Regions from separate parts of the Modestobacter sp. L9-4 genome, predicted to be linked through region 1. Evidence: riboswitches for the same ligand, from Rfam matches in the RefSeq annotation. Region 1 holds a riboswitch; each other region holds the start of a gene.
The links. A riboswitch is a leader RNA that binds a small molecule or an ion and turns the genes downstream of it on or off. The one in region 1 is predicted to bind cyclic di-AMP.
Positions count from the first base shown of each region.

Region 2: it holds a riboswitch for cyclic di-AMP, as region 1 does, so the genes downstream of both, KUM42_RS08935 (NlpC/P60 family protein) here and KUM42_RS03910 (C40 family peptidase) in region 1, are expected to answer to the same signal.
Region 3: it holds a riboswitch for cyclic di-AMP, as region 1 does, so the genes downstream of both, KUM42_RS20225 (transglycosylase family protein) here and KUM42_RS03910 (C40 family peptidase) in region 1, are expected to answer to the same signal.
Region 4: it holds a riboswitch for cyclic di-AMP, as region 1 does, so the genes downstream of both, KUM42_RS02160 (lytic transglycosylase domain-containing protein) here and KUM42_RS03910 (C40 family peptidase) in region 1, are expected to answer to the same signal.

Region 1 is NZ_CP077800.1:828,683-830,861, forward strand. Features, by position in the region: gene KUM42_RS03900 (four-carbon acid sugar kinase family protein) at 1-108, opposite strand, end outside; gene KUM42_RS03905 (aspartate/glutamate racemase family protein) at 105-776, opposite strand; cyclic di-AMP (ydaO/yuaA leader) riboswitch at 1,214-1,324, shown strand; gene KUM42_RS03910 (C40 family peptidase) at 1,367-1,870, shown strand; gene KUM42_RS03915 (glucosidase) at 1,929-2,179, opposite strand, start outside.
Region 2 is NZ_CP077800.1:1,897,430-1,899,608, reverse strand. Features, by position in the region: gene KUM42_RS08945 (GNAT family N-acetyltransferase) at 1-219, opposite strand, end outside; gene KUM42_RS08940 (hypothetical protein) at 228-767, opposite strand; cyclic di-AMP (ydaO/yuaA leader) riboswitch at 920-1,090, shown strand; gene KUM42_RS08935 (NlpC/P60 family protein) at 1,107-2,179, shown strand, end outside.
Region 3 is NZ_CP077800.1:590,393-592,571, forward strand. Features, by position in the region: gene treY (malto-oligosyltrehalose synthase) at 1-473, shown strand, start outside; cyclic di-AMP (ydaO/yuaA leader) riboswitch at 857-1,018, shown strand; gene KUM42_RS20225 (transglycosylase family protein) at 1,022-1,780, shown strand; gene treZ (malto-oligosyltrehalose trehalohydrolase) at 1,960-2,179, shown strand, end outside.
Region 4 is NZ_CP077800.1:451,414-453,592, reverse strand. Features, by position in the region: gene KUM42_RS02170 (universal stress protein) at 1-93, shown strand, start outside; gene KUM42_RS02165 (methyltransferase) at 99-746, shown strand; cyclic di-AMP (ydaO/yuaA leader) riboswitch at 900-1,053, shown strand; gene KUM42_RS02160 (lytic transglycosylase domain-containing protein) at 1,071-2,081, shown strand; gene KUM42_RS02155 (YceI family protein) at 2,174-2,179, shown strand, end outside.

The DNA of each region.
Region 1 (2,179 bases):
GGCGTTCATCTCGCGGATGCGCTGCCGGGCCCCCGGCACGGGCCGCGGGGCGGCCTGCCCCTCGGTGAGCTCGCGATGGCTCCGGGGGCGGAGGGCGGCTGCCGTCACCGCACGGTCTCGCGGACCGTGGCAGCCAGCAGCTCGACACCGGAGCGCGGGCTGGAGAACACACGCAGCCCGGTCTCCTCCTCCAGCCGGCCGACCAGGCGACGCATCGACGCCTGGGCGAGGACGATCACGTCGACCTCCCGGGCGAGCGCCGCGGCCTGCTCGGCGACCATGTCGTCGTGCGCGGCCCGGTCGCCGCCCATGAGGACGTCGAAGGCGCCGGGGCACAGCCGCTGCACGATCTGCGGGTCGCGGCCGGCCTCCCGGGCGCTGGCGGCGATGAGGTCGCTGGTCGGGCCCAGGGTGGTCGGGACGGTGGCCAGGACACCGATCCGGTCGAAGGTCGCCGCCTCCCGGGCCATCGCCTGGTCGATCTTCACGACCGGCACCCCGACGGCGCGCTGAGCGGCGTCCAGCGTGGGCCCCAGGGACGAGCAGGCGCTGAAGATGACGTCGGCGCCCGCGGCCTCGGCCGCCTGTGCCAGGTGCACCATCCGCGCCTCGGAACTCTCCGAGATGCCCTGCTCCCGGACCACCGTGGCCAGCACGTCGGAGTCGACGAAGTGCAGGATCTCGGCGTCCGGGATCAACTCCCCGATCAGGTCGGTGATCACCGGCTCGACGGTCACGAAGACGAAGCTCGTGTGCAGCACGGCCACTTTCGGCATGTCCCAACCCCTCTGATGTGTTGCTCAGATGTCTGAGGACTATGACCCCGGTCATGCTCGTCGTCAAGGACTTTCTGTGGTCCACGCCACGAAACTGCCGGAGGCGACCGGGAGCAGCCGGCGCAGCCGACCGCGCGTCGCCCGCCTCGGGCCGTCGGGGTGTCCGGCCGGTCACGCTGTGTCGGCAACGCGCGCAGCGGGACGACAAGGCGTCTTCGTGCTCGGGACACCGCTCGCCGCGGAGCCACCCAGGTCAGCTCCGGCGAGTCGTCCGTCGGTCGGCGTGGCGGAGCCCCTCACGACGCTGCGCGTGCCCATGCGATCACCGGGAGTCCGCCATACGTTCCGGGAACCCGCTGTGTTCCACCTGTCGCCGATCACGGCGACGAGCCGGCGGGGACCGCCGAACCGGGCGGACGGCCGCGCAGCACCGGCGGCCGCGAGCCCGGGCCGGGGACCCATCGCAGTTCTGGGGTGAAGCGCGACCGGCACACGTGTGCCGCCGCGCCGGGCGAGTTCCCCGCCCGAACCCGTCAGCTAACTCGGTAGGCGGTTGCGGAGAACCAGGAGAAACGTCGTCCGTGACGACCATGCGCACTGCCACGTCCCGTCGCTCCACCCGGGCAGCGGCTCTCGCCCTGCTCACCGGCGCGGGCCTCATGCTCACCCCCGTCGCCGCCCAGGCCTCGGCTCCGGGCGGCGCCCCCGCGGTGTCGGCCCCCAGCCACGTCGTCGCACCGAACTGGGCCGCCCAGAAGATCGTCGACACCGCACTCGCCCAGCAGGGCACCCCCTACGCCTGGGGCGGGTCCAGCCCGCGGGGCTTCGACTGCTCCGGCCTCGTCCAGTACGCCGCGCGGGCGGCCGGCATCTCGGAGCCGCGCACCTCACGGGCGCAGGCGACCGTGGGCACGCCCGTCTCCAAGGCCGACCTGCGCCCCGGTGACCTGGTGTTCTTCTACAACCCGGTCGGCCACGTGGGCATCTACATCGGCGACGGCAAGATGGTGCACGCGCCGACGACCGGTGACGTCGTCCGCATCGCCAGCGTCGACCGGATGTGGGGCTTCAACTCCGCCCGCCGCATCGCCTGACCCCCGCTGATGGAGTCCCAACGCTCGCTTTCTGCAGCGCTGGGACTCCATCAGCCGGTCAGCCGGCCCAGCGGGGGTCGGGTGGGAGCCGCGGGTTGAGCAGGTGCGCGACCAGCGCCGTCCAGCCGGTCTGGTGGGTGGCGCCCAGGCCCTCGCCGGTGTCGCCGTCGAAGAACTCGCTGAACGTCGGGTGCTCGCGCCACAGCGGGGAGTCGCTGGACTCGATGCGGTCGCCGTCGGCCGGGCGCTTGCCGTCGACCGGGCGGAACAGCCGGGTGAGGCTGGCGTCGATGAGGTCCGCGGCGTCGA
Region 2 (2,179 bases), 1.1 Mb from region 1:
CACCTCGGCCGCGCCGGGCTCCAGCGCCCGCAGCGCACCGCAGCCGATCGGCGTCCCGTCGTCGTCGCGGGCGACCAGGACGACGGCGACGTCGCCGGCCGACGGGGGCACCCCGGGCTCGCCCTTGCCGTCGTAGCGGATGCGCAGCTCGTCCTGCTGGGCGGTGGCGAGCTGCTGGACGACGGGGTCGTCCCAGGCAGCGGGGGAGAGGCTCGGCACGGGCCCGATCATGGCGGCCCGGGCTGCACCTGCTGCAGCAGCCCCCAGACGAACTGCGCCCGGACGCCGGCCACGTGCACCTCCCAGCGGCTGGCCACCCGGGGGTCGACCTGCACCGCGCCGGGCAGCGCGGCCACGTCGCCGACCGTGTGCTCCCACACCCGCAGGTCACCGGCCGTCGCCGCGGGCAGCGGCGACCCGGCCGCGCGCACCAGCTGCTCGCCGAGCACCGGGCCCCCGGGCAGGGAGACCACCTCCCAGCGCAGCTGCGGCCACAGCGGCAGCGCCCAGCGGCGGACGACGAGGGCCACGTCGCCCCAGAGGCGCTCCTCACACTCCTCGGTCGGACCGAGGACGGCGCTCCGCAGCGACACGCCGCGCGGCCCCGCCGCGGAGTGCTGCAGCGCCTGCCACCGGCGGTGCGCCTCGCGGGCCTCCGCGCGGTCGGCGTCCAGTCGGACGAGCGCGCCGGTGACCAGGTCAGGCCGCGAGTCGGCCATCCGGCGCAGCAGCACGAGGCAGAACTCCCGCCGCCCGAGGCCACGCATCCGGCGAGCCTGTCACGCCCGGTGAGCGTGTCCGTGCACTCGCCAGGAGTTTCTGCACAAATCGGGCCCGACCGTTTGTCATCTCCCCATCACACGCTTACGGTGGGCGACGGTCCGGACGGGCACCTCAGCCCCCTCCCGGGGAGCGACCGCCTGGACCGCCGCCGAACCACAGCGGCCCGTGCAGCACTGCGGGCCAGTGGACCGGGGACCCACCGCAGCACTGGGGTGAAGCTCCACGCGACCCGTACGGGCCGTGCGGAGCCGGGCGTCTTCCCGCCCGAACCCGTCAGCTAACTCGGTAGGCGGCGAGTGGAAGAAAGGAAACACCCGCCTCACATGGCGAGTTCGCTCAGCTCTGCCCGCCGTCGGTCCACGACCGCCGTCCTGATCTCGCTGGCCGCCGCCGGCGTCGTCTCCCTCACCTCCCTTCCCGCGTCGGCCGCGCCCGAAACGCCGGCCAGCTCGCAGGAGGCCGCGGCCCTCGTCGCCGCCCGTGGTCACGACCTCGAGGTCGTCACCGAGCAGTTCAACGACGCCCGTGTGCAGCTGGCCGACCAGCAGGCCGCCGCCGAGCAGGCCGCCGCCAAGGTCGCCGACGCCGACGCCGCGGTGGGCAGTGCCCGCGACAAGGTCACCGAGGTGGCCCGCAGCGCCTACACCGGCGACCGCCTGGACACCCTGCAGGCCATGCTGACCAGCACCTCCGCCGACGAGATGATCGACCGCGTCGGCACGCTGGGCACCATCGCCGACCACAACAACGCGGTCCTCGGCGAGGCCGAGCAGGCCACCCAGGCCGCCGCCCAGGCGAAGGCCGACGCCGACTCCGCCGCTGCCGCCGCGCAGGCGCAGGTCGAGGAGGTCGCCCGCCAGCAGGCCGACCTGCAGTCCCAGATCGACCAGTACAAGGCCGACTTCGACCGGCTCACCGCCGAGGAGCAGGAGCGGGCCCGCAAGCTCGCCGAGGAGCAGGCCGCAGCTGCTGCTGCCGCTGCGGCCCGCGAGGCCGCCGCTGCCGAGGCCGCCCAGGCAGCGCAGGCCGCCCAGGCCGAGCAGGCCTCCAGCGCTGCGCCGGCCACCGCTGCCGCCGCCGAGCGTCAGGCGCCCGCGGCGTCCCGGGCCACCCGGTCCGCCGCCGCCCCGGCAGCCCCGGCCGCCCCGGCGGCTCCCGCCCCGGCCGAGGACGCGGCTCCCGTCGCCGCCAGTGGTGCCGCTGGCACCGCCGTCGCGGCGGCCATGGCCAAGCGCGGCTCGCCCTACGTCTGGGCCGCCGCCGGCCCGAGCTCGTTCGACTGCTCAGGTCTGGTGCAGTACGCCTACGCCGCCGCCGGCGTCTCCCTGCCGCACTCGAGCAAGGCGCAGGCCTCCATGGGCCGCGCGGTCTCCCGCGGCGACCTGCAGCCCGGCGA
Region 3 (2,179 bases), 240 kb from region 1:
TCGCCGGGGTGCCCGACGTCTACCAGGGCACCGAGCTGTGGGACTTCTCCCTGGTCGACCCGGACAACCGCCGTCCGGTCGACTACGACCAGCGCCGCGAGCTGCTCGCCCGGCTGGACGGCGGCTGGGTGCCCGAGGTCGACGAGACCGGTGCGGCCAAGCTGCTGGTGGTCTCCCGCGCCCTGCGGCACCGCCGTGACCACCCGGAGGCCTTCGCCGGGTACGCCCCGGTGACGGCCAGCGGCACGGCGGCCGACCACGTGGTGGCCTTCGACCGCGGTGGCGTCGTCACCGTCGCCACCCGGCTGCCGGCCCACCTGGCGGAGACCGGCTGGGGCGACACGACCCTGCCGCTGCCCACGGGCGCGTGGCGGGACCTGCTGACCGGCGCCCGGGTCGTCTCCGACGCCTCCGGGGTGCAGCTGTCCGAGCTGCTGTCCGCCCTCCCTGTGGCGCTGCTCGTCCGCGACTGACGCACGGTCCTGCGGTCCCTCCGGGCACAGGGCGTCACCGGCCCCCTCGACCACCCGGTCGAGGGGGCCGGTGTGCGTCCTGACGTCCCCCTGGTGGCGGCACCACCGGTCGTGGACGGTCGGGCACCCACCCCCGACCGGTGGTGCGGACCCCGGTGTCAACCCGTGTTCCCACCGGTGTGTCGACAGGTCGACCTGTCGACAGTGCGTAACGAAATGGTCTCGGAGGGCGTTGGACGGTGCGCATGTCGTCACATTTCCGCCGCGACGCGCCGTCGATCCGCGACACGCCGCTCGCCAGTTGGCAGTTGTCCACCTACCGTCGTCCTCGCGTTCGGGCCTTCCTGGCCGAGCGCGGCACCGGACCGCTCAGCCCCGTCCGCCGGTGACCTCAACCAGACCCTTCCGGACGGGGGCGGGGGACCCACATCCGACGCGCCGCCCATCCAGCGCCGCGCGTCTACGGGGTGAAGCCGCAGATCTGCGGCCGGGCACCGATCGCCCGAACCCGACAGCTCACCTCGCAGGCGGTGATCGGAGGAACACGCATGTCCAAGCACTCTCAGCCCCGTCACGCCCTCGCTCGTCGCGTCCTGCGCGGCGGTGTGGTCACCGTCGGGGCCGCCGCTGTCGGCCTCGGTGCCACCGTCGGCATCGGGACGGCGACGGCATCCGCCGCCGAGCACGACTGGAGCGGCGTCGCTGCCTGCGAGTCCGGCGGCAACTGGAGCATCAACACCGGCAACGGCTACTACGGCGGCCTGCAGTTCAACCAGGGCACCTGGGCCGCCTACGGCGGCACCGCCTACGCCCCGCGCGCCGACCAGGCCTCCGCCGGTGAGCAGATCGCCGTGGCCGAGAAGGTCCTCGCCGGCCAGGGTGTCGGCGCATGGCCGACCTGCGGCAAGCGCCTGACCGGCGGCAGCACCGCCGTCCCGGCCGAGCAGAAGGCCGCCCCGGCTCCGAAGGCCGCCCCCCAGGCCGCCGCCCCGGCTCCGAAGGCCGCCGCTCCCAAGGCCGCCCCGGCGCCGAAGGCCGCTGCCCCCAAGGCCGCCCCGGCGCCGAAGGCCGCTGCTCCCAAGGCTGCCGCCAAGGCTGCCGCCGCGCGGGAGACCACGGCCGCCACCCGCTCCACCCGTCAGGCGCCGGCCGCGACCGCAGCCGGCAACTACACGGTGAAGCCGGGCGACACCCTGAACAAGATCGCGGCCGCCAACGGCACCAGCTGGCAGTCGCTGTACGCCAAGAACCGCGGCATCGTCAGCAACCCGAACCTGATCTTCGTCGGTCAGCTGCTCGCCGTCTGATCCACCCCGGGGCTCGCCCCGGACCCGCACGGCACGAACGGCCGGGCACCCCAGCGTGGGGGTGCCCGGCCGTTCGCCGTCCCGGGGCGGGTGACGGGTGCGACGGTTCGCCAGCCGCCTGGGCGGGCATGATCGATCCGCTCTCCCACTCCCCCCGCACCACCGCCCGGAGGTCCTCCATGCCCCAGCCCGTCGAGTTCTCCGTCTGGGCTCCGCTCCCCGAGCGGGTCCGCCTCTCCCTCGACGGGCAGGTGCACGACATGCAGCGGGACGACGCCGGCTGGTGGCGCGTGACCGCACCGGCCGAGCCCGAGTCCGACTACGGCTTCCTGCTCGACGACACCGAGCCCGCGCGCCCCGACCCGCGCTCCCGCCGGCAGCCCGACGGCGTGCACGGGC
Region 4 (2,179 bases), 380 kb from region 1:
TTCGCCGGGCTGCTGCTCGGCTCGGTCAGCGACCAGGTCACCCGGCACGCCCCGTGCGCGGTGACCGTCGTCCGCGACGGCGGCGAGGACTGACCGGGATGCCGGAGCCGCGCGAGGTCTCGCCGGAGTTCCTGCGGGCGCACACCACGCCGGCCCGGCCCACGCTGGTGCCCGAGGTGCAGCTGCTCGTCGCCGACGACGTCGTCGCGCTCTGGGAGGCCATGGAGACCGAGGGCGGCGGCGCCGGCCAGGACCCGCCGTTCTGGGCCGCCGCATGGCCCGGCGGGCAGGCGCTGGCCCGGCACGTGCTCGACCACCCCGAGCTCGTCGCCGGGCGCCGCGTGCTCGACCTCGGCGCCGGCAGCGGGCTGGTCGCCGTCGCGGCGCTGCTCGCCGGGGCGACCGCGGTCGTGGCCAGCGACATCGACCCCTACTCGCACACCGCGATCGCACTCAACACCGAGCTCAACGGGGTCACCGGGGTCGAGGTCGTGGGCGACGTGCTGGGCGAGGACCCGCCCGAGGTGGACGTCGTCCTGGCCGGGGACGTCTGTTACGACCGGGACATGACCGCCCGCGTGCTGCCCTTCCTGGGCACCGCCTGGCTGCGCGGCGCCACGGTGTTCCTCGGCGACCCCGGGCGCGCCTACGTGCCCAAGGAGGGCCTGCTCTCCCAGGCCGTGTACGACGTGCCGGACGCCGACGGGGGTGAGATGCGGCGGACGACGGTGTGGCGACTGCCCTGAGCCGTCGGTCACACGCGCCCCACTGGCCCGTGCGCGACCTGGTCAAACGTGGCAGAACCCGACAAATCTGCCGCCGGGGATTGTCACGGCCACGTCACGGCCTCTACCTTGGCCGAGTCCGGTCGGACGTCAGGTCCCCACCCGGGGAGCCCGCGCCGGATGCCGCCGAGTCGCTGTCCGCAGGCGATCCGGGGACCCACCGCAGCACTGGGGTGAATCTCGCTCCGGGCCTCCCCGCCCGGAGCGCGTAGGGCGCCTTCCCGCCCGAATCCGTCAGCTAACCCGGTAGGCGGCCGCGGAAGACCAACGGAGCCCACCCCCTCGATGTCCCGTCGTACCACCGCGCGCGCCCAGGACCAGCAGGCTCCCGCGACCGACGTCCTCGACCTCCCGGCCACCGCCGTGCTGGCCGCCCCGGCAGTCGCGCCGCGTACCGACCGGCGGCTGGGCCCCGCGGGGCTGCGCCGCCCCGCGCTCTACGCCGCCGTCGCCGCGGCCGGCGCGATCATGGTCGGCGTCCTCACCGCCGGTCAGCACGACGCCCTGGCCGACGCGCCCGCCGAGCCGGTGAGCGTCGCGGCGCAGCTCGGGCTCAGCGCCCAGCAGGCCGACCTGACCGTGTCGCAGGGGCAGGTCGGGCAGCGCCTCGAGGCGCTCGCCGGCAACCGCAGCCAGCGCGAGGCCGAGCAGGCCGCCGCCGCCCAGGTGCAGGCCGCCGCCGACCAGGCCGTGCTCGACGCCAAGGCGGCGGAGGAGGCCAAGGCAGCGGAGGAGGCCAAGGCGGCGGAGGAGGCCAAGGCGGCGGAGGAGGCCAAGGCGGCGGAGGAGGCCAAGGCGGCCCAGGAGGCCCAGGCCAAGGCCGAGGCCGACGCGAAGGCCGAGGCCGACGCGAAGGCGGCAGCCGAGGAGGCCGCCGCCGCGAAGGCAGCAGCCGCCGAGAAGACGACGTCGTCGTCGAAGAAGAGCGCCCCCGCGGCCGAGACCGCCGCGGACACGGCCGAGGACACCGCCGCGGACACCCCGGCCGCCACGTCCTCGGGACGGTCGGGCTCCTTCCAGGACTACGCGCTGGACCAGCTCGGCGGTGACAGCCGCGAGTTCGGCTGCCTGGAGAACCTGTGGGGCAAGGAGAGCGGCTGGAACCCCAGCGCCCAGAACCCGCGCAGCACCGCCTACGGAATCCCGCAGTTCCTCGACTCGACCTGGAAGAGCACGGGGATCGCCAAGACCTCCGACGGCTACCGGCAGATCGACGCTGGCCTGGTCTACATCGACTCCCGCTACGGTTCGCCCTGCGGCGCCTGGTCGCACTCGAAGTCCACCGGCTGGTACTGACCCCACCTCGGGACGAGGCCCCCTCTTCCTGACGCTGCGGTGGTCGGGCAGTATCGAGCGGTTCGACCACCCAGACCACAGGAGCGCACAACGTGGGC